Regions from separate parts of the Staphylococcus piscifermentans genome, predicted to be linked through region 2. Evidence: a T-box and tRNA genes for the amino acid it is inferred to sense, from the RefSeq annotation. Region 2 holds a T-box; the other regions hold tRNA genes.
What was found. A T-box is a leader RNA that pairs with one kind of tRNA and senses whether it is charged. The one in region 2 lies ahead of CKV71_RS06285 (valine--tRNA ligase), so its partner is inferred to be a tRNA-Val.
Positions count from the first base shown of each region.

Region 1: it encodes a tRNA-Val, which carries the amino acid that the T-box ahead of CKV71_RS06285 (valine--tRNA ligase) is inferred to sense. The anticodon was not compared.
Region 3: it encodes a tRNA-Val, which carries the amino acid that the T-box ahead of CKV71_RS06285 (valine--tRNA ligase) is inferred to sense. The anticodon was not compared.

Region 1 is NZ_LT906447.1:949,442-959,737, reverse strand. It holds gene CKV71_RS04230 (MgtC/SapB family protein) at 1-74, shown strand, start outside; gene glmM (phosphoglucosamine mutase) at 252-1,607, opposite strand; gene CKV71_RS04220 (CdaR family protein) at 1,638-2,570, opposite strand; gene cdaA (diadenylate cyclase CdaA) at 2,572-3,378, opposite strand; tRNA gene CKV71_RS04210 (tRNA-Lys) at 3,567-3,639, opposite strand; tRNA gene CKV71_RS04205 (tRNA-Gln) at 3,643-3,717, opposite strand; tRNA gene CKV71_RS04200 (tRNA-Tyr) at 3,725-3,808, opposite strand; tRNA gene CKV71_RS04195 (tRNA-Val) at 3,832-3,907, opposite strand; tRNA gene CKV71_RS04190 (tRNA-Glu) at 3,918-3,989, opposite strand; tRNA gene CKV71_RS04185 (tRNA-Asn) at 3,993-4,067, opposite strand; rRNA gene rrf (5S ribosomal RNA) at 4,079-4,193, opposite strand; rRNA gene CKV71_RS04175 (23S ribosomal RNA) at 4,262-7,186, opposite strand; rRNA gene CKV71_RS04170 (16S ribosomal RNA) at 7,430-8,981, opposite strand; gene CKV71_RS04165 (P-loop NTPase) at 9,424-10,296, opposite strand, start outside.
Region 2 is NZ_LT906447.1:1,348,676-1,358,971, forward strand. It holds gene hemC (hydroxymethylbilane synthase) at 1-751, shown strand, start outside; gene CKV71_RS06245 (uroporphyrinogen-III synthase) at 778-1,467, shown strand; gene hemB (porphobilinogen synthase) at 1,464-2,447, shown strand; gene hemL (glutamate-1-semialdehyde 2,1-aminomutase) at 2,449-3,738, shown strand; gene CKV71_RS06260 (AbrB family transcriptional regulator) at 3,885-4,961, shown strand; gene pcp (pyroglutamyl-peptidase I) at 5,042-5,683, opposite strand; gene CKV71_RS06270 (DUF979 domain-containing protein) at 5,706-6,632, opposite strand; gene CKV71_RS06275 (DUF969 domain-containing protein) at 6,629-7,327, opposite strand; gene CKV71_RS06280 (DNA-3-methyladenine glycosylase I) at 7,453-8,013, opposite strand; T-box leader at 8,072-8,286, shown strand; gene CKV71_RS06285 (valine--tRNA ligase) at 8,325-10,296, shown strand, end outside.
Region 3 is NZ_LT906447.1:2,445,543-2,455,838, forward strand. It holds tRNA gene CKV71_RS11495 (tRNA-Ile) at 108-184, opposite strand; rRNA gene CKV71_RS11500 (16S ribosomal RNA) at 285-1,836, opposite strand; rRNA gene rrf (5S ribosomal RNA) at 2,073-2,187, opposite strand; rRNA gene CKV71_RS11510 (23S ribosomal RNA) at 2,256-5,180, opposite strand; rRNA gene CKV71_RS11515 (16S ribosomal RNA) at 5,425-6,976, opposite strand; tRNA gene CKV71_RS11520 (tRNA-Ala) at 7,101-7,176, opposite strand; tRNA gene CKV71_RS11525 (tRNA-Pro) at 7,198-7,271, opposite strand; tRNA gene CKV71_RS11530 (tRNA-Arg) at 7,306-7,382, opposite strand; tRNA gene CKV71_RS11535 (tRNA-Leu) at 7,394-7,482, opposite strand; tRNA gene CKV71_RS11540 (tRNA-Gly) at 7,490-7,564, opposite strand; tRNA gene CKV71_RS11545 (tRNA-Lys) at 7,594-7,666, opposite strand; tRNA gene CKV71_RS11550 (tRNA-Thr) at 7,679-7,754, opposite strand; tRNA gene CKV71_RS11555 (tRNA-Val) at 7,762-7,837, opposite strand; rRNA gene rrf (5S ribosomal RNA) at 7,848-7,962, opposite strand; gene lysS (lysine--tRNA ligase) at 8,525-10,021, opposite strand; gene CKV71_RS11570 (RNA-guided endonuclease InsQ/TnpB family protein) at 10,220-10,296, opposite strand, start outside.

The DNA.
Region 1 (10,296 bases), 400 kb from region 2:
TTAGACGTTCATTTGAACACAATAGATTATTAGAAGATTTAATACAACACGATGAAATCCAAATGGTGAGATAGAAAATCGGGGCAGAAATAACATTGATTAAAATTATTTCATTACCCCGTTATGCAAGACTAACGAAAATAGGAAAAAGCTTAGAACAAGCACATTTTCTATTCAGATAGCTACTGCCAATCTAAATAGCAGGAGCTGAGACATTATTTTGTCCCAGCTCCTGCTATTTTTATATTACTTTATTGATCTAAGCCCATTTTTTCTTCTACTACATCAGCAATTTGCTGTGCATAATTTTGAGCCTTTTCATCTGTAGCTGCTTCTACCATGACACGCACTAATGGTTCAGTGCCTGATGGACGAACTAAGATACGTCCTTCTCCATTCATATCAGCTTCTACACGGTCCATTTCTGCTTTAACATCTGCGTTATCTGTAACGCCATGTTTATCAGTAACACGTACATTAATCAATGATTGAGGATATTTTTTCATTTGTCCTGCAAGCTCACTTAATGATTTTCCTGTTAATTTGATTACTGCAGCTAATTGTACGCCTGTAAGCAATCCATCACCTGTCGTATTGTAATCCATTAATACAATATGACCGGATTGTTCGCCACCAAGGTTATAATTACCTTTGCGCATTTCTTCTACAACATAACGATCGCCAACTTTAGTTTTATTGGATTGAATACCTTCAGCTTCTAATGCTTTATAGAATCCAAGGTTGCTCATTACTGTAGAAACAATCATATTATCATTGAGTTCTTGGTTTTTAGCCATTTCTTGCCCAATAATAAACATAATTTGGTCACCATCTACAATGTTTCCTTTTTCATCTACAGCAATTAAGCGATCTCCGTCACCGTCAAAGGCTAAACCAAAGTCACTTTCTGTTTCTACTACTGTTTTCGCTAATGCTTCAGGATGCGTCGAACCTACGCCGTCATTGATATTGTAACCATCTGGGCTGCAGCCTATCACTTCTGTATCTGCTTCTAAATCTCCAAATAAAAATGGAGCAAGTTGTGAAGTAGAACCATTTGCGCCGTCCAATGCAATTTTAAGTCCATCTAAATTAACATCCACTGTTGATTTAATATAACTTAAATATTTTTGAGCACCTTCAAAGTAATCAGAGTAATGTACAATTTCATTACCCACTGGACGAGGTAAGTCAGGATTTGCTTCATCCAATAATGCTTCAATTTCACTTTCTTGATCGTCAGATAATTTAAATCCATCTGATCCAAAGAATTTAATACCATTATCCGCAACTGGGTTATGTGAAGCAGAAATCATTACTCCTAGTTCTGCATCCATTTCTTTAGTTAGATAAGCAACACCAGGTGTAGAAATAACACCTAATCTCATTACTTCGGCACCGATAGAAATTAGTCCTGCAATAAGCGCAGATTCCAACATTTCGCCAGAAACTCGTGTATCACGTCCAACGAGTACTTGCGGATGTTTTTTATCTTCATTATGTGCTAAAACATAACCTCCATATCTTCCTAATTTGAAAGCAAGTTCAGGCGTAAGTTCTTTATTTGCTACGCCTCTTACACCGTCAGTCCCAAAATATTTGCCCATTTCAAATTTCTCCTTTTATTGCTAAAAATTTTAGTGTGTCGATAAATATGCATTGATATCACTTGAATTTGTATTTGTCACTTTGTCAGGAATATTCAATTTTACAGGTGCTTCATCAGAATTATCGAAATCAGAAAGATTGATTTCACCTGTAATTTCATTGATATCACTTAAGTCTTCTCTGTTTCCAAAGATTTCAACTTGTTGCTTTGATAAATCAATATCACTCGCTTTTATATTCGAGTTTGCTTTACCAATCACTTTTTTCTTAATATCTACTTTTTTGCTATATGGCTTCAGTTCTACAGTTATATTAACATTGCTCGGTTTAGTTATAACATCGATTTTATTCAAATTTTTATCAAAGGCTACAATTTCTCCAGTGTCTGTCGTATCTTGGCTAACATTAGTATTATCTTTGAAAGTTGCTTTCAAATACGCAATATCATCCACTTGATGTTCGCCGCCAATTACTTTGACTTTATGGGGAGAAACATATTCATTTGCAATTTTGTAATCTGAATTAATGTCCTTATTGCTCACATCAGCTTGAACAGTCATTTCTCTAGTGATCTTTTTCTCTAGATTGACATTAGCCTGTTTAGGATTAACAGTACCTTCAACATCCTTGTCCAATCCTTTAATAACATAGTCGACTTTATGTTTCCCTAGCTTTGTTTTAGTCAAATCTAGTTCCACTTTAATATCGTCAGACTGTTGTGCTTTTAAAACTTTAGATTGTGAACCCTTTAATTGGACATCTACATTTTCAGGTATGCCAGATGCGTATAATTCTTTACTATTATATGTAGCTTCTACTGGCACATTTTGTATTGTTCGCGTTGTACTTTGAGTTAACGCTGAAGAACTGAAAATATTACCAAAGACATTATTCACAGTTAAAAAGAAGGCTAATGCTAAGACAAATGCTACAAAACGTAACCCCCATTTGTTCTCAAACATTCTAATTCACACCTTTCTTTTGAAGTCTGGTATCAAACCAATGTTCAGCTAATAATTCTTCAAAGACTTCTAATGAAATGTCTTTACGGAGTTTTCCATCAAAGGTTATAGAAATAGAACCTGTTTCTTCTGATACTACCGCAGTAAATGCATCCGATACTTCTGAAATACCAACAGCCGCTCGGTGTCTTGTACCTAAGCTTTTCGAAATCTTAGAACTGTCAGAGAGCGGTAAATAACAAGCTGCACTTGCTATTTTAGTACCTTGAATAATCATTGCGCCATCATGTAATGGTGTATTCGGAATGAAAACGTTAGTTAACAATTCTTGTGAGATATCAGAATCCATTGGGATACCTGTTTCGATATAATCTTGTAACCCTGTTTTCTTCTCAAAAACAATTAAGGCACCAATACGTCTCTTAGCCATATATTGTACAGCACCAGAAACTGATTTAATCAACTTTTGCTGATCAGCTGAAGAACTAGCAGTATAGCGACGGAATAAATTCCCTCGTCCCAACTGTTCTAAAGCACGACGGATTTCTGGTTGGAAGATTACAATGATTGCCAAGAATCCCCATTGAATAACCATGTCGAACAAGCGAGCCGTTGTAGTCAAATCTAAAGCTGCACTTACCCATCGACCAATTACAATAACAATGATTCCTTTGAGGAGTTGAATAGCTTTTGTACCTTTAAATACCGTGATTAGAAGATAAATCACGTACCAGACGATGACTAAATCTAATACACTAGTTATTAACTTTACCGTGTTAAAATTTTCAAAAAAGCTGCCAAAATTCATAGCATCTCCTCCGGTAACCTAATTACAATGAAAACTATTTTATCAAGTTGATAAACAGCCATCATACAATCAAATTATATCATAAAAGTAACGATAGCCTTGAATGAAAATACATAATAGATAATTATTAATTTTACTTCTTTAAAAAAAAACATAAAAAAAGCACTCTTAAAAAAGAGTGCTAAGAGTGAGCCATAGAGGATTCGAACCTCTGACCCTCTGATTAAAAGTCAGATGCTCTACCAACTGAGCTAATGGCTCTAATGGCTGGGCTAACTGGATTCGAACCAGTGAGTGACGGAGTCAAAGTCCGTTGCCTTACCGCTTGGCTATAGCCCAATAAAGATGGTGGAGGGGGGCAGATTCGAACTGCCGAACCCGAAGGAGCGGATTTACAGTCCGCCGCGTTTAGCCACTTCGCTACCCCTCCAGCATGTATTTAATTCAATAAGATGGTGGAGAATGACGGGTTCGAACCGCCGACCCTCTGCTTGTAAGGCAGATGCTCTCCCAGCTGAGCTAATTCTCCAATATGTAAATGACCCCGACGGGACTCGAACCCGTGTTACCGCCGTGAAAGGGCGGTGTCTTAACCGCTTGACCACGGGGCCATATGGCTCCACAGGTAGGACTCGAACCTACGACCGATCGGTTAACAGCCGATAGCTCTACCACTGAGCTACTGTGGAATAATAGTATTGCCTGGCAACGTCCTACTCTTGCGGAACGTAAGTCCGACTACCATCGGCGCTAAAGAGCTTAACTTCTGTGTTCGGCATGGGAACAGGTGTGACCTCTTTGCCATTGTCACCAGACAATAGAATGCTTATACATTCAAAACTAGATAGTAAGTAAAATCAATCTACCAATCAAAACTTGAAATTGGATTAAGTCTTCGATCGATTAGTATTCGTCAGCTCCACATATCGCTATGCTTCCACCCCGAACCTATTAACCTCATCATCTTTGAGGGATCTTATAACCGAAGTTGGGAAATCTCATCTTGAGGGGGGCTTCATGCTTAGATGCTTTCAGCACTTATCCCGTCCATACATAGCTACCCAGCGATGCCGTTGGCACGACAACTGGTACACCAGAGGTATGTCCATCCCGGTCCTCTCGTACTAAGGACAGCTCCTCTCAAATTTCCTGCGCCCACGACGGATAGGGACCGAACTGTCTCACGACGTTCTGAACCCAGCTCGCGTACCGCTTTAATGGGCGAACAGCCCAACCCTTGGGACCGACTACAGCCCCAGGATGCGATGAGCCGACATCGAGGTGCCAAACCTCCCCGTCGATGTGAACTCTTGGGGGAGATAAGCCTGTTATCCCCGGGGTAGCTTTTATCCGTTGAGCGATGGCCCTTCCATGCGGAACCACCGGATCACTAAGTCCGTCTTTCGACCCTGCTCGACTTGTAGGTCTCGCAGTCAAGCTCCCTTATGCCTTTACACTCTATGAATGATTTCCAACCATTCTGAGGGAACCTTTGAGCGCCTCCGTTACACTTTAGGAGGCGACCGCCCCAGTCAAACTGCCCGCCTGACACTGTCTCCCGCCATGATCAATGGCGCGGGTTAGAAATCCAACACAGCTAGGGTAGTATCCCACCAACGCCTCCACGTAAGCTGGCGCTCACGTTTCCAAGGCTCCTACCTATCCTGTACAAGCTGTGCCGAATTTCAATATCAGGCTACAGTAAAGCTCCACGGGGTCTTTCCGTCCTGTCGCGGGTAACCTGCATCTTCACAGGTACTATGATTTCACCGAGTCTCTCGTTGAGACAGTGCCCAAATCGTTACGCCTTTCGTGCGGGTCGGAACTTACCCGACAAGGAATTTCGCTACCTTAGGACCGTTATAGTTACGGCCGCCGTTTACTGGGGCTTCGATTCGTAGCTTCGCAGAAGCTAACCACTCCTCTTAACCTTCCAGCACCGGGCAGGCGTCAGCCCCTATACATCACCTTACGGTTTAGCAGAGACCTGTGTTTTTGATAAACAGTCGCTTGGGCCTATTCACTGCGGCTCTTCAGAGCGTGAACCCTAAAGAGCACCCCTTCTCCCGAAGTTACGGGGTCATTTTGCCGAGTTCCTTAACGAGAGTTCTCTCGCTCACCTTAGAATTCTCATCTTGACTACCTGTGTCGGTTTGCGGTACGGGCGCCAAATCTCTAGCTAGAGGCTTTTCTCGACAGTGTGAAATCAACGACTCGAGGAAAACATGCTTCCTCTCCCCATCACAGCTTGACCTTGTGAATGGCGGATTTGCCTACCATTCAGTCTTACTGCTTGGACGTGCACTCCAACAGCACGCTTCGCCTATCCTACTGTGTCCCCCCATCGCTTAAAACGATTATTGGCGGTACAGGAATATCAACCTGTTATCCATCGCCTACGCCTGTCGGCCTCGGCTTAGGACCCGACTAACCCAGAGCGGACGAGCCTTCCTCTGGAAACCTTAGTCAATCGGTGGATGGGATTCTCACCCATCTTTCGCTACTCACACCGGCATTCTCACTTCTAAGCGCTCCACATGTCCTTGCGATCATGCTTCGACGCCCTTAGAACGCTCTCCTACCACTGTCCGAAGGACAGTCCACAGCTTCGGTAATATGTTTAGCCCCGGTACATTTTCGGCGCAGTGTCACTCGACTAGTGAGCTATTACGCACTCTTTAAATGATGGCTGCTTCTAAGCCAACATCCTAGTTGTCTGGGCAATACCACATCCTTTGCCACTTAACATATATTTTGGGACCTTAGCTGGTGGTCTGGGCTGTTTCCCTTTCGAACATGGACCTTATCACCCACGTTCTGACTCCCAAGTTAAATTGATTGGCATTCGGAGTTTGTCTGAATTCGGTAACCCGAGAGGGGCCCCTCGTCCAAACAGTGCTCTACCTCCAACAATCATCACTTGAGGCTAGCCCTAAAGCTATTTCGGAGAGAACCAGCTATCTCCAGGTTCGATTGGAATTTCTCCGCTACCCTCAGTTCATCCGCTCACTTTTCAACGTAAGTCGGTTCGGTCCTCCATTCAGTGTTACCTGAACTTCAACCTGACCAAGGGTAGATCACCTGGTTTCGGGTCTACGACCAAATACTCAACGCCCTGTTCAGACTCGCTTTCGCTGCGGCTCCGCATTCGCTGCTTAACCTTGCATCAGATCGTAACTCGCCGGTTCATTCTACAAAAGGCACGCCATCACCCATTAACGGGCTCTGACTACTTGTAAGCACACGGTTTCAAGTTCTCTTTCACTCCCCTTCCGGGGTACTTTTCACCTTTCCCTCACGGTACTGGTTCACTATCGGTCACTAGAGAGTATTTAGCCTTGGGAGATGGTCCTCCCGGATTCCGACGGAATTTCACGTGCTCCGTCGTACTCAGGATCCACTCAGGAGAGAATTGACTTTCGACTACAGGACTCTTACCTTCTCTGGTTCGACTTTCCAGTACGATTCGTCTAATCAATTCTTTTGTAACTCCGTGTAGAGTGTCCTACAACCCCAATGAGCAAGCTCATTGGTTTGGGCTCTTCCCGTTTCGCTCGCCGCTACTCAGGGAATCGAGTTTTCTTTCTCTTCCTGCGGGTACTAAGATGTTTCAGTTCTCCGCGTCTGCCTTCGGACATGCTATGTATTCACATGTCGATAACACAACATAACTTGTGCTGGGTTCCCCCATTCGGAAATCTCTGGATCAACGCTTACTTACAGCTACCCAAAGCATATCGTCGTTAGTAACGTCCTTCATCAGCTTCTAGTGCCAAGGCATCCACCGTGCGCCCTTAATAACTTAATCACGTTATTAATTATGTGAGTAATCTTCTTTGCCGTAGGCAAATCGATTACTAGCGATTCATTTAAATGAATAAAGCTTTTAAAACTCTAATTCACTCGGTTTTGCTTGGTAAAATCTATTTTTACTTACTTATCTAGTTTTCAATGTACAATCATGAATACTCGGATGAGCATTCAAAACTGAATACAATATGTCACGTTATTCCGTCAGTTTCTGTTGAAACTGTTCCGTATATATCCTTAGAAAGGAGGTGATCCAGCCGCACCTTCCGATACGGCTACCTTGTTACGACTTCACCCCAATCATTCGTCCCACCTTCGACGGCTAGCTCCTAAAAGGTTACTCCACCGGCTTCGGGTGTTACGAACTCTCGTGGTGTGACGGGCGGTGTGTACAAGACCCGGGAACGTATTCACCGTAGCATGCTGATCTACGATTACTAGCGATTCCAGCTTCATGTAGTCGAGTTGCAGACTACAATCCGAACTGAGAACAGCTTTATGGGATTTGCTTGACCTCGCGGTTTCGCTGCCCTTTGTACTGTCCATTGTAGCACGTGTGTAGCCCAAATCATAAGGGGCATGATGATTTGACGTCATCCCCACCTTCCTCCGGTTTGTCACCGGCAGTCAACTTAGAGTGCCCAACTTAATGCTGGCAACTAAGCTTAAGGGTTGCGCTCGTTGCGGGACTTAACCCAACATCTCACGACACGAGCTGACGACAACCATGCACCACCTGTCACTTTGTCCCCCGAAGGGGAAGACTCTATCTCTAGAGCGGTCAAAGGATGTCAAGATTTGGTAAGGTTCTTCGCGTTGCTTCGAATTAAACCACATGCTCCACCGCTTGTGCGGGTCCCCGTCAATTCCTTTGAGTTTCAGCCTTGCGGCCGTACTCCCCAGGCGGAGTGCTTAATGCGTTAGCTGCAGCACTAAGGGGCGGAAACCCCCTAACACTTAGCACTCATCGTTTACGGCGTGGACTACCAGGGTATCTAATCCTGTTTGATCCCCACGCTTTCGCACATCAGCGTCAGTTGCAGACCAGAAAGTCGCCTTCGCCACTGGTGTTCCTCCATATCTCTGCGCATTTCACCGCTACACATGGAATTCCACTTTCCTCTTCTGCACTCAAGTTTTCCAGTTTCCAATGACCCTCCACGGTTGAGCCGTGGGCTTTCACATCAGACTTAAAAAACCGCCTACGCGCGCTTTACGCCCAATAATTCCGGATAACGCTTGCCACCTACGTATTACCGCGGCTGCTGGCACGTAGTTAGCCGTGGCTTTCTGATTAGGTACCGTCAAGGTGCGCATAGTTACCTACGCACTTGTTCTTCCCTAATAACAGAGTTTTACGATCCGAAGACCTTCATCACTCACGCGGCGTTGCTCCGTCAGGCTTTCGCCCATTGCGGAAGATTCCCTACTGCTGCCTCCCGTAGGAGTCTGGACCGTGTCTCAGTTCCAGTGTGGCCGATCACCCTCTCAGGTCGGCTACGTATCGTTGCCTTGGTAAGCCGTTACCTTACCAACTAGCTAATACGGCGCGGGTCCATCTATAAGTGACAGCAAAACCGTCTTTCATTGCGGAACCATGCGGTTCCGCATATTATCCGGCATTAGCCCCGGTTTCCCGGAGTTATTCCAGTCTTATAGGTAGGTTACCCACGTGTTACTCACCCGTCCGCCGCTAACGTCAGAGGAGCAAGCTCCTCGTCTGTTCGCTCGACTTGCATGTATTAGGCACGCCGCCAGCGTTCATCCTGAGCCAGGATCAAACTCTCCATAAAAGTTTATGATTTGTTTGACTAGCTCATAAAAAACTAATTTGTTTTAAAACGTCTAAGACGTTTGTTAATTGGAATTAACGTTGACATATTGTCATTCAGTTTTCAATGTTCATTTTATTCAGTAACGTTATTTATTGTATCATTTCTTTTCAAGAAAGTCAATAACTAATTAACATTACTTTTACAATTTTAAAATGTTTTCTTCATTTTATCAAGAGTCAATTTTACACTCTCATTTTTAATCGCTTTGCTTTTTTCAGCGACTTTATTAATATATCATCAATTAACTATTAAGTCAACACTTAATTTCAAATATATTTTTTTAGCTGCGAGACATCTTTCTTTCTCTCGCTCACAAAGATATATTCTAACAGGATTACAAAAAATTGCAATAGAAAAACGCATATTTTTTTAAAAAACATGCGTTTAAAGGAATTCTTGCTTATTTCATTGTTTTAGTAATGATTTTTTGTGCCATTTCTTGATATATTTCACCTAATTTATCTGTAGGCTGATAAATAGATGGCGCGAAATCTTTGGGATCCCAAGTCGGTTGAGCAAGTGGTAATTGTCCCAATAACTCTGAATTAAGTTCATCTGCTAATTTTTTACCGCCGTCTTTACCGAAAACATATTCTTTATTTCCTGTTTCCTTGCTTTCAAAATAAGACATGTTTTCAATAACACCTAGGATTGAGTGTTCAGTATGTTTAGCCATTGCACCAGCACGTGCTGCAACAAATGCTGCAGTTGGATGTGGTGTAGTTACAATGATTTCTTTACTTGAAGGGAGCATTGTATGCACATCTAAAGCGACATCTCCAGTTCCTGGAGGTAAATCTAATAATAAGTAATCTAATTCTCCCCATTTTACATCTGTAAAGAAATTAGTAAGCATTTTACCTAACATTGGTCCACGCCAGATAACAGGTGCATTTTCTTCAACAAAGAATGCCATAGACATCACTTTAACTCCGTGACGTTCAACTGGTTTAACTGATTTACCTTCAATACCTGGTTTTTTATCGATTCCCATCATATCAGGAACACTGAAACCATAAATATCCGCATCAATTAATCCTACTTTCTTGCCTTCTCTTGCCAATGCTACTGCAAGATTGACTGCAACTGTTGATTTACCTACACCGCCTTTACCAGAAGCAATGGCAATAAATTCAACTGGGTTATCTTTTGAAAGTAATCCTTCAATTGTTTGAGGCTCAGCATTCGGATCTTCTCCTGTAAATTTAGCAACCGTTTCAGGTTTTAATTCTTCAAAACGAATACCTACTGTATTTGCCCCATTTTCTTTTAA
Region 2 (10,296 bases):
ATTTGTAAAAGAAATCCAACAAGAATTGTTTGACCATGAAATAGATATGGCAATACATTCATTAAAAGATGTCCCAAGCGAATTGCCTGAAGGATTAACTTTAGGGTGTATACCAGATAGAGAAATTCCTTTTGATGCATTTATTTCCAAAAATCATGTTCAATTAGCAGATTTACCTGATGGAAGTATTGTAGGAACAAGTTCTCTTCGCAGAGGTGCTCAAATTCTCGCTAAATATCCGAATTTAGAAATTAAATGGATTAGAGGTAATATTGATACGCGCCTAAGCAAATTAGAAACTGACGATTATGATGCGATTATTTTAGCTGCTGCTGGTTTACGCAGAATGGGCTGGTCAGACGATATCGTTACTGAATATCTTGATCCTGAGCTGCTCTTGCCTGCAATCGGTCAAGGAGCGCTTGGAATTGAGTGTCGTAGTGATGATACTGATTTATTAGAATTACTGAAAAAAGTTCATAATCAAGACGTTGCTGAATGTGTAACGGCTGAACGTACATTTTTAAAAGAAATGAATGGAAGTTGCCAAGTACCAATCGGCGGTTATGCCACTAAAGATGATAATGACCGTCTTTCATTTACGGGATTAATTATGTCAACAGATGGCAAAGAACGTTATGAACAAACAGCTACAGGAAACGATCCAGTAGAATTAGGCAAAGAAGTAAGTAATATCTTAAAAGAACAAGGTGCAAAAGAAATTATCGATGCACTGAATGAAGAGTCTTAATTCATAAACATCGGAGTTGAGTATCAATGGCAGCACCTGTGATTATGACACAAACCAGCAATTTAAATGAAAACGTTGAAGAAGTAATTCATTTGCCTTTCATTAGATTGAAAAAGTTATCATTTAATCAAGAACTGTTAAATGACCATTATGATTGGATTATTTTTTCCTCTAAAAATGCAGTGAAATTTTTCAATGAATATTATCCAAAGGTTGATGTGAGTCATGTAGCGGCAATCGGTGAGAAGACCAAGAAGTATTGTAATCAGAGAGACATTACGGTGGATTTCTTTCCTGAAAATTTCTCACAAGAAGGATTTATAAATGAATTTACAGTGAATAAGGATAGTAGGATATTGATTCCTAGCAGTGCGGCTGCACGCCCTTTACTACAAACTAAACTTCAAGAACAGGATGCCGAAGTCGTTAAAATAGATTTATATGAACCTGAGGCTTACACTGAGAATATAGAACAAGCTATTTCATTATTAAAAAGAGGACTTGCAAGCGGAATCGCATTTGCAAGTTCCTCTGCTGCCGATTATTTTTTTGAGGAAGCTGAAGAGGCAAATTTAGGTGCAAATTATATGTATTATGCAATTGGTAAGCCCACCTTTGAAAAAATAAAGCAGTTTGGTTTTAAAGCTGAAATAGCGAATGAACAAACTATTGATGGATTGTTAAACATTATTAAAGAAAGTAGGAATCGTAAATGAGTTTTGATAGACATAGAAGACTACGTGCAAATAAAACAATTCGTAGCCTTGTCAGAGAAAATCACGTTAGAAAAGAAGATTTGATTTATCCAATATTTGTAGTGGAAAGAGATAACGTTAAAGAAGAAATTCCTTCCATGCCGGGTATTTACCAAATCAGCTTGAATCGTTTGGATGAAGAATTGAAAGAAGCTTATGATCTAGGTATCAGAGGCGTGATGTTCTTTGGTGTTCCAAATGAAAAAGATTCCGTTGGTACTGGTGCATATGCACATGAAGGTATTGTTCAAAAAGCAACACGTAAATCTAAACAATTATATCCGGATATGTTAGTGATTGCGGATACTTGTTTATGTGAATATACAGACCATGGCCATTGTGGTTTGATTGATGAACATACACATGATGTTGATAATGATAAATCCTTACCTTTGCTTGTTAAAACAGCTGTCTCTCAAGTTGAAGCAGGCGCAGATATTATCGCCCCAAGTAATATGATGGATGGTTTCGTTACTGAAATCAGAAAAGGATTAGATGAAGCGGGATATTATAATATTCCTATTATGAGTTACGGTATTAAATATGCATCAAGTTTCTACGGTCCATTCCGTGATGCTGCTGAATCTGCACCATCATTCGGTGACCGCAAAACATATCAAATGGACCCTTCAAACCGTCGCGAAGCATTGTTAGAATTAGAAAGCGACTTGCATGAAGGTGCGGATATGATAATTGTCAAACCAGCATTAAGTTTCTTAGACATTATCAGAGATGTCAGAGAAAGAACCAACGTGCCTGTTATTGCATACAACGTAAGTGGTGAGTATAGTATGACTAAAGCAGCTGCTATGCAAGGTTGGATTAACGAAGAACAAATTGTGATGGAACAAATGACTTCTATGAAACGCGCAGGCGCTGATATGATTATCACTTATTTCTCAAAAGATATTTGTCGTTATTTAGATCAGAAGGAGGATTAAGATGGGTTACGAAAAATCTATTGAAGCCTATAAGAAAGCAGAAAAATTAATGCCAGGCGGGGTGAATAGTCCTGTCCGAGCTTTTAAATCTGTAGATATGCCAGCAATTTTTATGGACCACGGTAAAGGTTCTAAAATTTACGATATTGATGGCAATGAATATATTGACTATGTACTCAGCTGGGGTCCGTTAATTCTTGGGCATGAGAATCCCCAAGTCATTGAAAACTTGCATAAAGCAGTAGATAAAGGTACGAGTTTTGGTGCTTCAACTTTAGAAGAAATTAAACTTGCTGAATTAGTAATTGACCGCGTTCCTTCTATTGAAAAAGTAAGAATGGTATCTTCTGGTACAGAAGCTACACAAGATACGATTCGTCTTGCACGCGGATACACAGGTCGAGATAAAATTGTTAAATTCGAAGGTTGCTATCATGGTCATAGTGACTCATTGTTAATTAAAGCTGGATCTGGTGTGGCAACTTTAGGTTTGCCAGACTCTCCAGGTGTTCCTGAAGGTACAGCTAAAAGTACAATCACAGTTCCATACAATGACCTAGATGCTATCCGTAAAGCATTTGAATTATATGGCGATGATATTGCAGGAGTGATTGTAGAACCTGTAGCAGGCAATATGGGAGTAGTACCTCCGATTGAAGGCTTCTTGCAAGGTTTACGTGATATCACTAACGAATATGGTTCTCTATTGATTTTCGATGAAGTCATGACTGGCTTCAGAGTCGGCTACAATTGTGCACAAGGCTACTTTGACGTTATGCCTGATTTAACTTGTCTTGGTAAAGTTATTGGAGGCGGACTTCCTGTAGGTGCCTTTGGTGGTAAAAAAGAAATCATGGATAAAATTGCTCCTGTAGGTACGATTTACCAAGCAGGTACTTTATCAGGTAACCCACTTGCAATGACAAGCGGTTATGAAACATTAAGCCAATTAACTCCTGAAAGTTATGAATACTTTAATGAATTAGGAGATATGTTAGAAGAAGGCTTGAAAAAAGTAGCTGCCAAACATAATGTACCGATGACAGTAAACAGAGCAGGCTCTATGATTGGTTATTTCTTAAATGATGGTCCTGTTACAAACTTTGAACAAGCAAACCAAAGTGACTTAGAATTATTCAGTGAAATGTATCGTGAAATGGCAAATGAGGGTGTTTTCTTACCACCATCTCAATTTGAAGGTACATTCTTATCAACTGCTCACACTAAAGAAGATATTGAACGTACAATTGCAGCATTTGATAAAGCTTTTGAAAAAGTTGCAAATAAATAATGAATTAAAATGAATATTAAAATAATAAAAGTACATGCCGATAGGTATGTACTTTTATTATGATACAATTTAGTAACGATACGTAATGAAAAATGTTATTATTAACGTAGCAAAAGTGAAGTCAGGGCCAAAGGGTAGTGATAAAAGTGAATAAAAAATGGTTTAATAATATAATTGTATTATTATTAGCAGTAATAATCAGTTTGGTTTTTTCGGCTTTGCATATTATGTTGCCGTTTATGTTTGGACCAATTGTTGCGAGTATCATTTGTATCAGAGTCTTTAAAATGGATATTCAATGGCCATTTTGGATCAGTCAGCTTGGGTTGATTTTACTTGGGGTACAAATCGGTTCAACGTTTACAAAGACCGTTGTGAATGATATCACTCAAAACTGGTTCTCAATTGTTTTGGTCACAGTTTTACTACTAGTATTAGCTATTTTAATTGCTTATTTCTTTAAAAAGATAGCACGAGTCAACACTGAAACAGCGTTGTTAAGTGTAATTCCAGGCGCATTAAGTCAAATGTTGATTATGGCTGAAGAAGATAAAAGAGCAAATATTTTAGTTGTAAGTTTGACTCAAACTTCGCGGATTATTTTTGTGGTGATCTTAATCCCGATGCTTTCTTATTTTATGTCTAGTGGGAATTCAGAAGGCGGCGCAGCGAAAGCAGTAAAATTAAAACCGCTCAGTGAAGCACTTTCGATTTGGCAAGTTGTCTTTTTAATTATAGCGGTAGCAGTGGTTTATATTGTGATGGATAAAATTAATTTTCCTACAAAACAATTATTAGCTCCTATTGTCGTTTTAATTGCATGGAATATGGTTACCAATGCTACTTTTACTTTAGATAATTACCTTATTGCAGGCGCACAAGTTGCCTACATGATACGCATTGGTATACAAATTTCTAAATTATTGAGTGATTTAAAGGGCAGAGTTGCCGTTGCCATTGCCTTTCAAAATGTAATGTTGATTTTATGTGCGGGAATTATGGTATACTTCGTGCATTTATTAAATCATATGTCACTCAATGATTTATTCTTGGGGGCAGCTCCTGGCGGTATGAGTCAAATCGTACTGGTAGCTTTAGAAACCCATGCGGATGTGGCGATTATCTCTAGTTTCCATATCTTTAGAATTTTCTTCATCTTATTCTTAATTGCACCAGCAATTAAATACTTCTTAAATTACACAGAACGTGCTGCTAAAAAATAGGTATAGAAATATTTAGTGTAAAATTTAGAGCGTGAAACAAGGGCTTGGAACAAACTTATGTTCCAAGCCCTTGTTCTCTCTTATTGGATTTCACCTAGAGGCTCTTTGATATCGTTACTATCTTTGGATATTGCCCTGATAGCAGCTTCTAATCCTGTTACAATACTACTCAAAGCCATTGAAGGTTTATCAGGTTTATCTACAACTTGTTCTGGTATGTACGGAACATGTATAAAGCCGAATTGGATATCAGGATATTGTGTAGCTTGCAGGTATCCGAGTTGATAAAGAATATGGTTACATACGAATGTACCTGCAGTATTAGATAGTGATGCTGGAATTCCTGCGTCTTTAATTGCCTGCGTCATTTTTTTGACAGGCAAATTCGAAAAGTAAGCAGCTGCACCATCTGATTGAATAGGTACATCGATAGGCTGATTATTTTCATTGTCTGGAATACGTGCATCATCGATATTAATACCTATGCGTTCAGGTGTTAAATGGTATCGTCCACCGGCTTGACCGATTGCTAGTACTACATCGTACTTATTTTCTTTTAATATTTCATCGATTTTATCTGCAGATTTATGAAATACAGTAGGAATTTCTAATTTTGTAATTTCATGTTGAGCGATTTTTTCTGGTAATAATTTAACTGCTTCTAAAGCAGGATTTGTGGCTTCTCCACCAAAAGGATCAAAAGCTGTAACTAAAATTTTCATAGTAATTTCATCTCCTTAAATATTAAAATGCCCAAACATACATTAAAGCAATATGGATTATGATTAATAGAAATGCAACTGGAAACTGAGATTTTATAACACCAAACTCATTTTTCATCTCTAATAGCGCGACAGGCAGAGTGTTGAAATTGGCTGCCATAGGAGTAAGCAGTGTTCCGCAAAACCCGCCAGTCATTGCCAATGCACCAGCAATTGCAGGATCAGCACCTTGGGCAATTACAAATGGTATGCCAATACTGGCAGTAATCACTGTAAAAGCCGCAAAAGCATTACCCATCAACATAGTAAAAATTACCATTCCTAAAATATAAGCAGTTGCGCCGATTAAATGATTACCTTCAGGTACAAAGTGTGAAATACCTTTTGAAATTACATTACCGACACCACTAACTGTAAATAAAACACCTAAAGCAGCAAGAAATTGGGGTAATATACCTACAGTTCCGACTTGTTGCGTTAATCTGTCACTGTCATATAGAATATATTTGGATTTCGGTCGAATAATAAAATAAGCTGAAATAAGTCCAATTACTGATGCGATACCCAGACCAATTGCGCCACCTAAAGGAGTCCAATTGGAGATAACTACGGCAACTATAGCTAAAACTACGGCAGGCCAAAATAATTTGTTTTTAAATTTTCTAGCGCCTTTATCGCCCTGTTTTTCTGTTACATCTACAATATTTTTTATCTTTACTTGTTTAAATAAAGTGAGTAATCCCATACATATTATGAGTAGACCATTAATAATATTTGGTATATAGGGACCAAAAATAAAGGTAATTCCAAGTAATGTCCAAAATAGTGCAGTTCCTATTTTTTTATCTTTATTTTTAGAAAGAAGAGCACGAAAAGCAGTATAAAATAATTGTAAACCTATTAAAATATAGAAAAACTCAAGTATGACATTTAAAGTATGCTGGCTCATTTTTTATCCTCCTTACTTAAATACTTTTTGCTCAAATATCTATCTAAGAAATAATTTTTTATTCCTACAATTATTAATGTAATAATCGCAATAGGTACAGAAGCAAGAGCTAAATCGACAGCACTTGTCTTAATATGTAGTGAATTAAATGTTCCAACCATTAATAAAATTCCTGCACTACCAACAAATAAATTTTGTCCAAAAAAGTTACCATAATTTTCCATTGCTGAAGCTTCAGCTTTTAATTTTTCAACATCCTTATTTTCAATTTGTTTATCCGATAATTTATATCTTGTTTTAAGAGCTCCTTGCACCATTGGATTTATCAATGGTCTGACAAATTGTGGATGCCCGCCAATTCTGATAGATGCTAAACCAGCTATCTCTCGAATAAGCAGATATAGCGAAAGCAATCTACCACTCGTGACAGATTTAATATTACCAATCAAGTTTGCAGCCTGTTTTCTCAAACCGAATCTTTCTATTAATCCAACCATTGGCAAAGTAAGAATAAATAATGATACAAGTCTATTATCAATAAAAGCTTTTCCTAGAACTTCTAGAATTTTGAAAAAATCCATACCCGAGACTAGACCAGTCACAATTGCTGCCGTTAAAATAACAGCAATAGTATCGATTTTAAATAAGAATCCCAAGATAATAATTAAAATACCAATTAATTTAATCCATTCCATTATAGTTCCTCCTCGTATAAAAAATGAGTATAGAAGCTATAATAACATAAATAAATCTTAATTTTATGAATATTTAGAATTTATTACAAGAAAACTCTCGCTACTGGTAGCAAGAGTAAACAGAGTTAATTTTGCGAAGGCTTAAATGGACAATCTTCTAAATGAGCGTCATATAGCCCAGCTGCTTCTAAAAAAGAAAACATGGTTACAGGGCCCATGAATTTAAAACCATATTTTTTCAAATCTTTAGACATCTGTTTTGCACGCTTGTCTACCGTAATACGATCAGTAGGCGTTTTGTAGTGTAAATCAATGGGGTAAAAATCTACATAAGCCCATAAGAATTTACTAAAACTGCCATGTATTTTTTCAATTTCTAAATAACCTTTAGCTTGACTCACAATAGCTTCTAATTTTTTGCGATAATGTACAATTCCTGGAAATTCCATCAGTTTATCGATATCTTCATCCGTCATAGAAGCAATTTTTTCAGGTTCAAAATTATAGAAGGCTTCTCGGTAAGCTTCTCTTTTTTTCAAAATGGTCAACCAAGAAAGTCCTGCATGCTGAGATTCTAGAGCCATTAATTCAAAAAGCTTTCTGCTGTCATGAAGCGGATGTCCCCATTCTTTATCATGATACTCTTTATAAATTGGATCAGTTGTTCCAAAGGCGCAATCTGACATATTTTTATACCACCTCATTGACTTATTTTGTAGTTCTATTATACTATAAATAAGTAAGTGAATAATACAAATCGGGAAGAGTACACAGTCTTTCATTTTTGAAGAGAGTACATGGTTGGTGAGAATGTATAATGAAGCTGTTGAAGGTAGCCCGCTTGGATCTTTATTTGAACCTAAGTAGGATAAAGCGTAATTGAGCGTTAATCAATATAAGTGCTTCATAGTAGATGCTATGTTGAATTTAGGTGGTACCACGGAACATCCGTCCTATGTTTAGGAACGGGTGTTTTTATTTTTAAGGAGGAAATTCAATGGAAATGAAACCAAAATACAATCCGACTGAAGTAGAAGCCGGACGTTATCAAGAATGGGTTGAAAAAGGCTATTTCAGACCCAGCGGTGATAAATCAAAAGAAACTTATACAATTGTTATTCCGCCTCCGAATGTAACTGGTAAATTGCATTTAGGACATGCTTGGGATACAACTTTACAAGATATTCTGACTAGAATGAAACGTATGCAAGGATACGATACATTATATTTACCAGGTATGGACCATGCTGGTATTGCGACTCAAGCAAAAGTAGAAGCAAAATTAAATGAACAAGGTATCTCACGCCACGATATCGGCCGTGAGAAATTCCTTGAAGAAGTGTGGAGTTGGAAAGATGAGTATGCATCTTTCATTCGTCAACAATGGGCGAAATTAGGTTTAGGTTTAGATTATGACCGAGAACGTTTTACTTTGGATGATGGATTGAGTAAAGCGGTTAGAAAAGTCTTTGTAGATATGTATAACAAAGGACTGATTTACCGCGGTGAACGTATCATCAACTGGGATCCGGAAGCGCGTACTGCTTTATCTGATATTGAAGTGGTGCATGAAGACGTAGAAGGTAAATTCTATCACTTCAAATATCCGTATGCGGATGGAGAAGGTTATATTGAAATTGCGACTACACGTCCTGAAACAATGCTTGGCGATACAGCTATTGTAGTTAATCCTAATGACGAACGATACACAGACGTTATCGGTAAAAAAGTTATCTTACCAATCGTAAATCGCGAATTACCAATTCTTGCAGACGAATACGTAGATGTTGAATTCGGTAGTGGTGCGATGAAAGTAACACCTGCTCATGATCCTAATGACTTTGAAATCGGTCAAAGACACGATTTAGAATCAATTATTGTAATGGATGAAGAAGGTAAAATGAACGATAAAGCAGGTAAATATGAAGGTATGGACCGCTTCGAATGCCGAACTCAACTTGTCGAAGATTTAAAAGCACAAGATTTAGTAATTAAAATAGAAGATCATGTACATGCAGTCGGACATTCTGAAAGAACAGGTGCAGTAGTTGAACCGTATTTATCTACACAATGGTTTGTCAATATGGAACCTTTAGCTAAACAAGCTTTAGATAATCAAAAAACAGATAACCGTATTAATTTTGTTCCAGAACGTTTCGAACATACCTTTAATCAATGGATGGAAAATATTAGAGACTGGACAATTTCTCGCCAATTGTGGTGGGGCCATCAAATTCCGGCTTGGTATCATAAAGAAACTGGAGAAATCTATGTAGGTGAAACTGAACCAGAAGATGCAGAGAATTGGGTACAAGATGAAGATGTTTTAGATACTTGGTTCTCTAGTGGTTTATGGCCATTCTCAACATTAGGCTGGCCAGATGTTGAATCTGAAGATTATCAGCGCTATTATCCAACCAACGCGCTCGTGACTGGATACGATATCATTTTCTTCTGGGTAGCACGTATGATTTTCCAAGGACTTGAATTTACAGGAGAACGTCCATTTGATGATGTGCTATTACATGGATTAGTTCGTGCTGAAGACGGTCGCAAGATGAGTAAGTCATTGGGCAATGGTGTAGATCCTATGGATGTTATCAATGAATATGGCGCAGATAGCTTAAGATATTTCTTAGCAACAGGATCATCACCAGGTCATGATTTACGTTATTCAACTGAAAAAGTAGAATCTGTATGGAACTTTATCAATAAAATTTGGAACGCTGCGAGATTCAGTATTATGAATATTGGTGAAGAATTCAAATTTGAAGATATCGATTTAACTCATAATTTATCGTTAGCAGATAAATGGATATTGACACGCTTAAATGAAACGGTTAAAACAGTTACTGATTTAAGTGATCGTTATGAGTTTGGTGAAGTAGGACGTGCGTTATATAACTTTATCTGGGATGAATTCTGTGATTGGTATATTGAAATGAGTAAAATACCTATGAATGGCGAAG
Region 3 (10,296 bases), 1.1 Mb from region 2:
TAGCGATTCATTTAAATGAATAAAGCTTTTAAAACTCTAATTCACTCGGTTTTGCTTGGTAAAATCTATTTTTACTTACTTATCTAGTTTTCAATGTACAATTTTAATGGTGGGCCTAAGTGGACTCGAACCACCGACCTCACGCTTATCAGGCGTGCGCTCTAACCAGCTGAGCTATAGGCCCATTCCACGATGAATGTTTTAAATAAACATTCAAAACTGAATACAATATGTCACGTTATTCCGTCAGTTTCTGTTGAAACTGTTCCGTATAATATCCTTAGAAAGGAGGTGATCCAGCCGCACCTTCCGATACGGCTACCTTGTTACGACTTCACCCCAATCATTCGTCCCACCTTCGACGGCTAGCTCCTAAAAGGTTACTCCACCGGCTTCGGGTGTTACGAACTCTCGTGGTGTGACGGGCGGTGTGTACAAGACCCGGGAACGTATTCACCGTAGCATGCTGATCTACGATTACTAGCGATTCCAGCTTCATGTAGTCGAGTTGCAGACTACAATCCGAACTGAGAACAGCTTTATGGGATTTGCTTGACCTCGCGGTTTCGCTGCCCTTTGTACTGTCCATTGTAGCACGTGTGTAGCCCAAATCATAAGGGGCATGATGATTTGACGTCATCCCCACCTTCCTCCGGTTTGTCACCGGCAGTCAACTTAGAGTGCCCAACTTAATGCTGGCAACTAAGCTTAAGGGTTGCGCTCGTTGCGGGACTTAACCCAACATCTCACGACACGAGCTGACGACAACCATGCACCACCTGTCACTTTGTCCCCCGAAGGGGAAGACTCTATCTCTAGAGCGGTCAAAGGATGTCAAGATTTGGTAAGGTTCTTCGCGTTGCTTCGAATTAAACCACATGCTCCACCGCTTGTGCGGGTCCCCGTCAATTCCTTTGAGTTTCAGCCTTGCGGCCGTACTCCCCAGGCGGAGTGCTTAATGCGTTAGCTGCAGCACTAAGGGGCGGAAACCCCCTAACACTTAGCACTCATCGTTTACGGCGTGGACTACCAGGGTATCTAATCCTGTTTGATCCCCACGCTTTCGCACATCAGCGTCAGTTGCAGACCAGAAAGTCGCCTTCGCCACTGGTGTTCCTCCATATCTCTGCGCATTTCACCGCTACACATGGAATTCCACTTTCCTCTTCTGCACTCAAGTTTTCCAGTTTCCAATGACCCTCCACGGTTGAGCCGTGGGCTTTCACATCAGACTTAAAAAACCGCCTACGCGCGCTTTACGCCCAATAATTCCGGATAACGCTTGCCACCTACGTATTACCGCGGCTGCTGGCACGTAGTTAGCCGTGGCTTTCTGATTAGGTACCGTCAAGGTGCGCATAGTTACCTACGCACTTGTTCTTCCCTAATAACAGAGTTTTACGATCCGAAGACCTTCATCACTCACGCGGCGTTGCTCCGTCAGGCTTTCGCCCATTGCGGAAGATTCCCTACTGCTGCCTCCCGTAGGAGTCTGGACCGTGTCTCAGTTCCAGTGTGGCCGATCACCCTCTCAGGTCGGCTACGTATCGTTGCCTTGGTAAGCCGTTACCTTACCAACTAGCTAATACGGCGCGGGTCCATCTATAAGTGACAGCAAAACCGTCTTTCATTGCGGAACCATGCGGTTCCGCATATTATCCGGCATTAGCCCCGGTTTCCCGAAGTTATTCCAGTCTTATAGGTAGGTTACCCACGTGTTACTCACCCGTCCGCCGCTAACGTCAGAGGAGCAAGCTCCTCGTCTGTTCGCTCGACTTGCATGTATTAGGCACGCCGCCAGCGTTCATCCTGAGCCAGGATCAAACTCTCCATAAAAGTTTATGATTTGTTTGACTAGCTCATAAAAAACTAATTTGTTTTAAAACGTCTTAAGACGTTTGTTAATTGGAATTAACGTTGACATATTGTCATTCAGTTTTCAATGTTCATTTTTTCACTGACAAGAATTAATTATACTCTCTTTCTTAAGAGAAGTCAACACTTTTTTAAAAGTTTTTTAATTCAACAGCTTTCTTTCACAAAAAAATGACCTAGCGGCCAAAAGTGAAATTGCCTGGCAACGTCCTACTCTTGCGGAACGTAAGTCCGACTACCATCGGCGCTAAAGAGCTTAACTTCTGTGTTCGGCATGGGAACAGGTGTGACCTCTTTGCCATTGTCACCAGACAATAGAATGATTATACATTCAAAACTAGATAGTAAGTAAAATCAGTTTACCAATCAAAACTTGAAATTGGATTAAGTCTTCGATCGATTAGTATTCGTCAGTTCCACATATCGCTATGCTTCCACCCCGAACCTATTAACCTCATCATCTTTGAGGGATCTTATAACCGAAGTTGGGAAATCTCATCTTGAGGGGGGCTTCATGCTTAGATGCTTTCAGCACTTATCCCGTCCATACATAGCTACCCAGCGATGCCGTTGGCACGACAACTGGTACACCAGAGGTATGTCCATCCCGGTCCTCTCGTACTAAGGACAGCTCCTCTCAAATTTCCTGCGCCCACGACGGATAGGGACCGAACTGTCTCACGACGTTCTGAACCCAGCTCGCGTACCGCTTTAATGGGCGAACAGCCCAACCCTTGGGACCGACTACAGCCCCAGGATGCGATGAGCCGACATCGAGGTGCCAAACCTCCCCGTCGATGTGAACTCTTGGGGGAGATAAGCCTGTTATCCCCGGGGTAGCTTTTATCCGTTGAGCGATGGCCCTTCCATGCGGAACCACCGGATCACTAAGTCCGTCTTTCGACCCTGCTCGACTTGTAGGTCTCGCAGTCAAGCTCCCTTATGCCTTTACACTCTATGAATGATTTCCAACCATTCTGAGGGAACCTTTGAGCGCCTCCGTTACACTTTAGGAGGCGACCGCCCCAGTCAAACTGCCCGCCTGACACTGTCTCCCGCCATGATCAATGGCGCGGGTTAGAAATCCAACACAGCTAGGGTAGTATCCCACCAACGCCTCCACGTAAGCTGGCGCTCACGTTTCCAAGGCTCCTACCTATCCTGTACAAGCTGTGCCGAATTTCAATATCAGGCTACAGTAAAGCTCCACGGGGTCTTTCCGTCCTGTCGCGGGTAACCTGCATCTTCACAGGTACTATGATTTCACCGAGTCTCTCGTTGAGACAGTGCCCAAATCGTTACGCCTTTCGTGCGGGTCGGAACTTACCCGACAAGGAATTTCGCTACCTTAGGACCGTTATAGTTACGGCCGCCGTTTACTGGGGCTTCGATTCGTAGCTTCGCAGAAGCTAACCACTCCTCTTAACCTTCCAGCACCGGGCAGGCGTCAGCCCCTATACATCACCTTACGGTTTAGCAGAGACCTGTGTTTTTGATAAACAGTCGCTTGGGCCTATTCACTGCGGCTCTTCAGAGCGTGAACCCTAAAGAGCACCCCTTCTCCCGAAGTTACGGGGTCATTTTGCCGAGTTCCTTAACGAGAGTTCTCTCGCTCACCTTAGAATTCTCATCTTGACTACCTGTGTCGGTTTGCGGTACGGGCGCCAAATCTCTAGCTAGAGGCTTTTCTCGACAGTGTGAAATCAACGACTCGAGGAAAACATGTTTCCTCTCCCCATCACAGCTTGACCTTATGAATGGCGGATTTGCCTACCATTCAGTCTTACTGCTTGGACGTGCACTCCAACAGCACGCTTCGCCTATCCTACTGTGTCCCCCCATCGCTTAAAACGATTATTGGCGGTACAGGAATATCAACCTGTTATCCATCGCCTACGCCTGTCGGCCTCGGCTTAGGACCCGACTAACCCAGAGCGGACGAGCCTTCCTCTGGAAACCTTAGTCAATCGGTGGATGGGATTCTCACCCATCTTTCGCTACTCACACCGGCATTCTCACTTCTAAGCGCTCCACATGTCCTTGCGATCATGCTTCGACGCCCTTAGAACGCTCTCCTATCACTGTCCGAAGGACAGTCCACAGCTTCGGTAATATGTTTAGCCCCGGTACATTTTCGGCGCAGTGTCACTCGACTAGTGAGCTATTACGCACTCTTTAAATGATGGCTGCTTCTAAGCCAACATCCTAGTTGTCTGGGCAATACCACATCCTTTGCCACTTAACATATATTTTGGGACCTTAGCTGGTGGTCTGGGCTGTTTCCCTTTCGAACATGGACCTTATCACCCACGTTCTGACTCCCAAGTTAAATTGATTGGCATTCGGAGTTTGTCTGAATTCGGTAACCCGAGAGGGGCCCCTCGTCCAAACAGTGCTCTACCTCCAACAATCATCACTTGAGGCTAGCCCTAAAGCTATTTCGGAGAGAACCAGCTATCTCCAGGTTCGATTGGAATTTCTCCGCTACCCTCAGTTCATCCGCTCACTTTTCAACGTAAGTCGGTTCGGTCCTCCATTCAGTGTTACCTGAACTTCAACCTGACCAAGGGTAGATCACCTGGTTTCGGGTCTACGACCAAATACTCAACGCCCTGTTCAGACTCGCTTTCGCTGCGGCTCCGCATTCGCTGCTTAACCTTGCATCAGATCGTAACTCGCCGGTTCATTCTACAAAAGGCACGCCATCACCCATTAACGGGCTCTGACTACTTGTAAGCACACGGTTTCAAGTTCTCTTTCACTCCCCTTCCGGGGTACTTTTCACCTTTCCCTCACGGTACTGGTTCACTATCGGTCACTAGAGAGTATTTAGCCTTGGGAGATGGTCCTCCCGGATTCCGACGGAATTTCACGTGCTCCGTCGTACTCAGGATCCACTCAGGAGAGAATTGACTTTCGACTACAGGACTCTTACCTTCTCTGGTTCGACTTTCCAGTACGATTCGTCTAATCAATTCTTTTGTAACTCCGTATAGAGTGTCCTACAACCCCAATGAGCAAGCTCATTGGTTTGGGCTCTTCCCGTTTCGCTCGCCGCTACTCAGGGAATCGAGTTTTCTTTCTCTTCCTGCGGGTACTAAGATGTTTCAGTTCTCCGCGTCTGCCTTCGGACATGCTATGTATTCACATGTCGATAACACAACATAACTTGTGCTGGGTTCCCCCATTCGGAAATCTCTGGATCAACGCTTACTTACAGCTACCCAAAGCATATCGTCGTTAGTAACGTCCTTCATCAGCTTCTAGTGCCAAGGCATCCACCGTGCGCCCTTAATAACTTAATCACGTTATTAATTATGTGAGTAATCTTCTTTGCCGTAGGCAAATCGATTACTAGCGATTCATTTAAATGAATAAAGCTTTTAAAACTCTAATTCACTCGGTTTTGCTTGGTAAAATCTATTTTTTACTTACTTATCTAGTTTTCAATGTACAATCATGAATACTCGTATGAGCATTCAAAACTGAATACAATATGTCACGTTATTCCGTCAGTTTCTGTTGAAACTGTTCCGTATATATCCTTAGAAAGGAGGTGATCCAGCCGCACCTTCCGATACGGCTACCTTGTTACGACTTCACCCCAATCATTCGTCCCACCTTCGACGGCTAGCTCCTAAAAGGTTACTCCACCGGCTTCGGGTGTTACGAACTCTCGTGGTGTGACGGGCGGTGTGTACAAGACCCGGGAACGTATTCACCGTAGCATGCTGATCTACGATTACTAGCGATTCCAGCTTCATGTAGTCGAGTTGCAGACTACAATCCGAACTGAGAACAGCTTTATGGGATTTGCTTGACCTCGCGGTTTCGCTGCCCTTTGTACTGTCCATTGTAGCACGTGTGTAGCCCAAATCATAAGGGGCATGATGATTTGACGTCATCCCCACCTTCCTCCGGTTTGTCACCGGCAGTCAACTTAGAGTGCCCAACTTAATGCTGGCAACTAAGCTTAAGGGTTGCGCTCGTTGCGGGACTTAACCCAACATCTCACGACACGAGCTGACGACAACCATGCACCACCTGTCACTTTGTCCCCCGAAGGGGAAGACTCTATCTCTAGAGCGGTCAAAGGATGTCAAGATTTGGTAAGGTTCTTCGCGTTGCTTCGAATTAAACCACATGCTCCACCGCTTGTGCGGGTCCCCGTCAATTCCTTTGAGTTTCAGCCTTGCGGCCGTACTCCCCAGGCGGAGTGCTTAATGCGTTAGCTGCAGCACTAAGGGGCGGAAACCCCCTAACACTTAGCACTCATCGTTTACGGCGTGGACTACCAGGGTATCTAATCCTGTTTGATCCCCACGCTTTCGCACATCAGCGTCAGTTGCAGACCAGAAAGTCGCCTTCGCCACTGGTGTTCCTCCATATCTCTGCGCATTTCACCGCTACACATGGAATTCCACTTTCCTCTTCTGCACTCAAGTTTTCCAGTTTCCAATGACCCTCCACGGTTGAGCCGTGGGCTTTCACATCAGACTTAAAAAACCGCCTACGCGCGCTTTACGCCCAATAATTCCGGATAACGCTTGCCACCTACGTATTACCGCGGCTGCTGGCACGTAGTTAGCCGTGGCTTTCTGATTAGGTACCGTCAAGGTGCGCATAGTTACCTACGCACTTATTCTTCCCTAATAACAGAGTTTTACGATCCGAAGACCTTCATCACTCACGCGGCGTTGCTCCGTCAGGCTTTCGCCCATTGCGGAAGATTCCCTACTGCTGCCTCCCGTAGGAGTCTGGACCGTGTCTCAGTTCCAGTGTGGCCGATCACCCTCTCAGGTCGGCTACGTATCGTTGCCTTGGTAAGCCGTTACCTTACCAACTAGCTAATACGGCGCGGGTCCATCTATAAGTGACAGCAAAACCATCTTTCATTGCGGAACCATGCGGTTCCGCATATTATCCGGCATTAGCCCCGGTTTCCCGGAGTTATTCCAGTCTTATAGGTAGGTTACCCACGTGTTACTCACCCGTCCGCCGCTAACGTCAGAGGAGCAAGCTCCTCGTCTGTTCGCTCGACTTGCATGTATTAGGCACGCCGCCAGCGTTCATCCTGAGCCAGGATCAAACTCTCCATAAAAGTTTATGATTTGTTTGACTAGCTCATAAAAAACTAATTTGTTTTAAAACGTCCAAGACGTTTGTTAATTGGAATTAACGTTGACATATTGTCATTCAGTTTTCAATGTTCATTTTAATATAAATGGTGGAGACTAGCGGGATCGAACCGCTGACCTCCTGCGTGCAAAGCAGGCGCTCTCCCAGCTGAGCTAAGCCCCCAATATAACAATCAAATAAGAGTCGGGAAGACAGGATTCGAACCTGCGACCCCTTGGTCCCAAACCAAGTGCTCTACCAAGCTGAGCTACTTCCCGTCATTCAATTATGTAATGGTAATAAAATTATAAATGGCGCGCCCGATAGGAGTCGAACCCATAACCTCTTGATCCGTAGTCAAACGCTCTATCCAGTTGAGCTACGGGCGCTAATATTTATATGGTGCCGAGGACCGGAATCGAACCGGTACGGTAATCACTTACCGCAGGATTTTAAGTCCTGTGCGTCTGCCAGTTCCGCCACCCCGGCAAAATAATGGAGCAGAAGACGGGATTCGAACCCGCGACCCCAACCTTGGCAAGGTTGTATTCTACCGCTGAACTACTTCTGCATTATTTTGTAAGTATAATGGAAAACTGATGAGCCATAGAGGATTCGAACCTCTGACCCTCTGATTAAAAGTCAGATGCTCTACCAACTGAGCTAATGGCTCAAAAGATTAAGATGGTGCCGGCCAGAGGACTTGAACCCCCAACCTACTGATTACAAGTCAGTTGCTCTACCAGTTGAGCTAGGCCGGCTACTAAATGGTGGAGAATGACGGGTTCGAACCGCCGACCCTCTGCTTGTAAGGCAGATGCTCTCCCAGCTGAGCTAATTCTCCGAATTATATTGCCTGGCAACGTCCTACTCTTGCGGAACGTAAGTCCGACTACCATCGGCGCTAAAGAGCTTAACTTCTGTGTTCGGCATGGGAACAGGTGTGACCTCTTTGCCATTGTCACCAGACAATGTATTGTTAATGTAGTTTTTCGTGTTTTCCACTTAAACTATATTAACTGGTTTTCTTAACATTTGCAATAGTCAATTTTACACTCAGTTAAAATCTTATTTACAAATGTGTAACGCGTTCTTTTTGACGACTCTTATATATTACTACATCTCAAAGTCTTTGTCAACACTTTTTTAGAATGTTTTTTTGAATCATTCATATTCATGCAAAAACGCTCATAAATTGTTGCTTTATTTATCAGAACAATTAACAATTATACACGCTTTAAAAATTAATGCAAGGGTTTTTCTTAAGTTTTTTGAAATTCTTTTAAGCTTTTGTAATATGCGTTTAATATCAGCACTTTGAGATGCTGAAACTAGTTTATTACCCTTCCTATAATATTAAAAGAGACCGGAATAACATCATGTTCCGGTCTCTTTCTCTTGAGTTGATAATAGCTATCTAAATAGAATGTGTATTTATTTTAGGCTTCTTTCTATTCTGGTTAGCTTTTAGAGGGAGGTAGAACAATATATTATTATTCTGCCGAACTCCCCGATCACTTTACTTCTAATTTTATTGTTTCTGGCGCATGTATGGGAATAATAACACGTCTCTGATAGATGGTGAATTAGTTAACAGCATTACAAGTCTATCAATACCAATTCCTAGTCCGCCTGTTGGAGGCATACCGTATTCCAATGCTTCAATGTAGTCTTCATCCATTTCGTGTGCTTCATCGTTGCCTTGCTCTTTCTCTTTTAATTGTGCTTCGAATCTTTCTCTTTGATCGATAGGGTCATTTAACTCTGTAAATGCGTTTGCATGTTCACGACCTACGATAAACAATTCAAAACGGTCTGTAAATCTAGGGTCTTCTGGATTTTTCTTAGCTAATGGAGAAATTTCGATTGGATGACCATAAACGAATGTTGGTTGAATAAGCGTTTCTTCAACTTTTTGTTCAAAGAACTCATTCAAGATATGTCCATAAGTCATATGATCTGTTATTTCGATATTATGTTCTTTCGCAAGTTCACGTGCTTCTTCATCAGATTTTACATCAAAGAAGTTCACACCTGTTGCTTCTTTTACAGCGTCTACAATGTGGACACGTTTCCATGGTGAATCTAAATCTACTTCGTATTCTCCATAAGGCACAACTGCTGTACCTAATACTTTTTTAGAAATGTGTCGGATAGTACCTTCTGTTAAATCCATAATATCATGGAAATCAGCATAGGCTTCATATAATTCAATCATCGTAAATTCAGGATTATGTCTTGTTGATACACCTTCGTTACGGAAGACGCGACCAATTTCATATACTTTTTCCAATCCGCCTACAATAAGACGTTTTAAGTGCAACTCAATTGCAATACGCATATATAACGTTGCATCTAATGCATTGTGATGTGTTACGAATGGGCGTGCAGCAGCACCACCTGCGATTTGGTGCATCATTGGTGTTTCAACTTCTAAGAAACCTTTATCATTTAGATAATTACGCATTTCTTGGATGATTTTACTACGGTTAATGAAAGTTTGTGTACTTTCTTGGTTTGTAATTAAATCTAAATAACGTTGGCGATAGCGTTGTTCTACGTCTTGCAAACCATGGAATTTGTCTGGTAATGGACGTAATGATTTTGATAACAATGTAAATGATTTAGCTTTAACACTAAGTTCACCTGTGTTAGTTTTGAACATTACACCTTCGATACCTACGATGTCGCCTAAATCAGCCATTTTCCAAATTGCAAATTGTTCTTCACCAACTTGGTCTTTACGCACATAAATTTGGATTTGTCCTGATAAATCTTGGATATGTGCAAAGCCCGCTTTACCTTTACCGCGTTTAGTCATTAAACGGCCAGCAATCGCTACGTGTGCTTCTGGCTCATCTTCTTTTTCATGTAATTCTTCTTTAGAAAATCGATCCCATTTTTCTTTTAATTCTTCAGCATCTGCTGTACGTTCAAAACGTTTACCGAAAGGATCAATTCCTAAATCGATTAATTCTTGTAATTTTTGACGGCGGACCTGCATTTGGTCATTCATTTCTTCTGACATTGTTACCTCTGCTACTAAAAACATATTTAAATGTCATTAGAGAGTTTCTCTTTTCAACGAGGTTGATTTCATTTGAAATCAGGTCTATGAACCTCTCCCAGAGCGTTACTTCCGATGTAGCCCACCGTAGTTTGAAACTTTGTAGATACATTTAAATTGTGTGATAATCTTTTAGCAGTTTTCCTTTCGTTATTTTTATTACACTATCACGGTGTAATCTGTTGCTTGCTTTAAATTAATACTGGCATTGATATCTCTGTCTTTAATCATTCCGC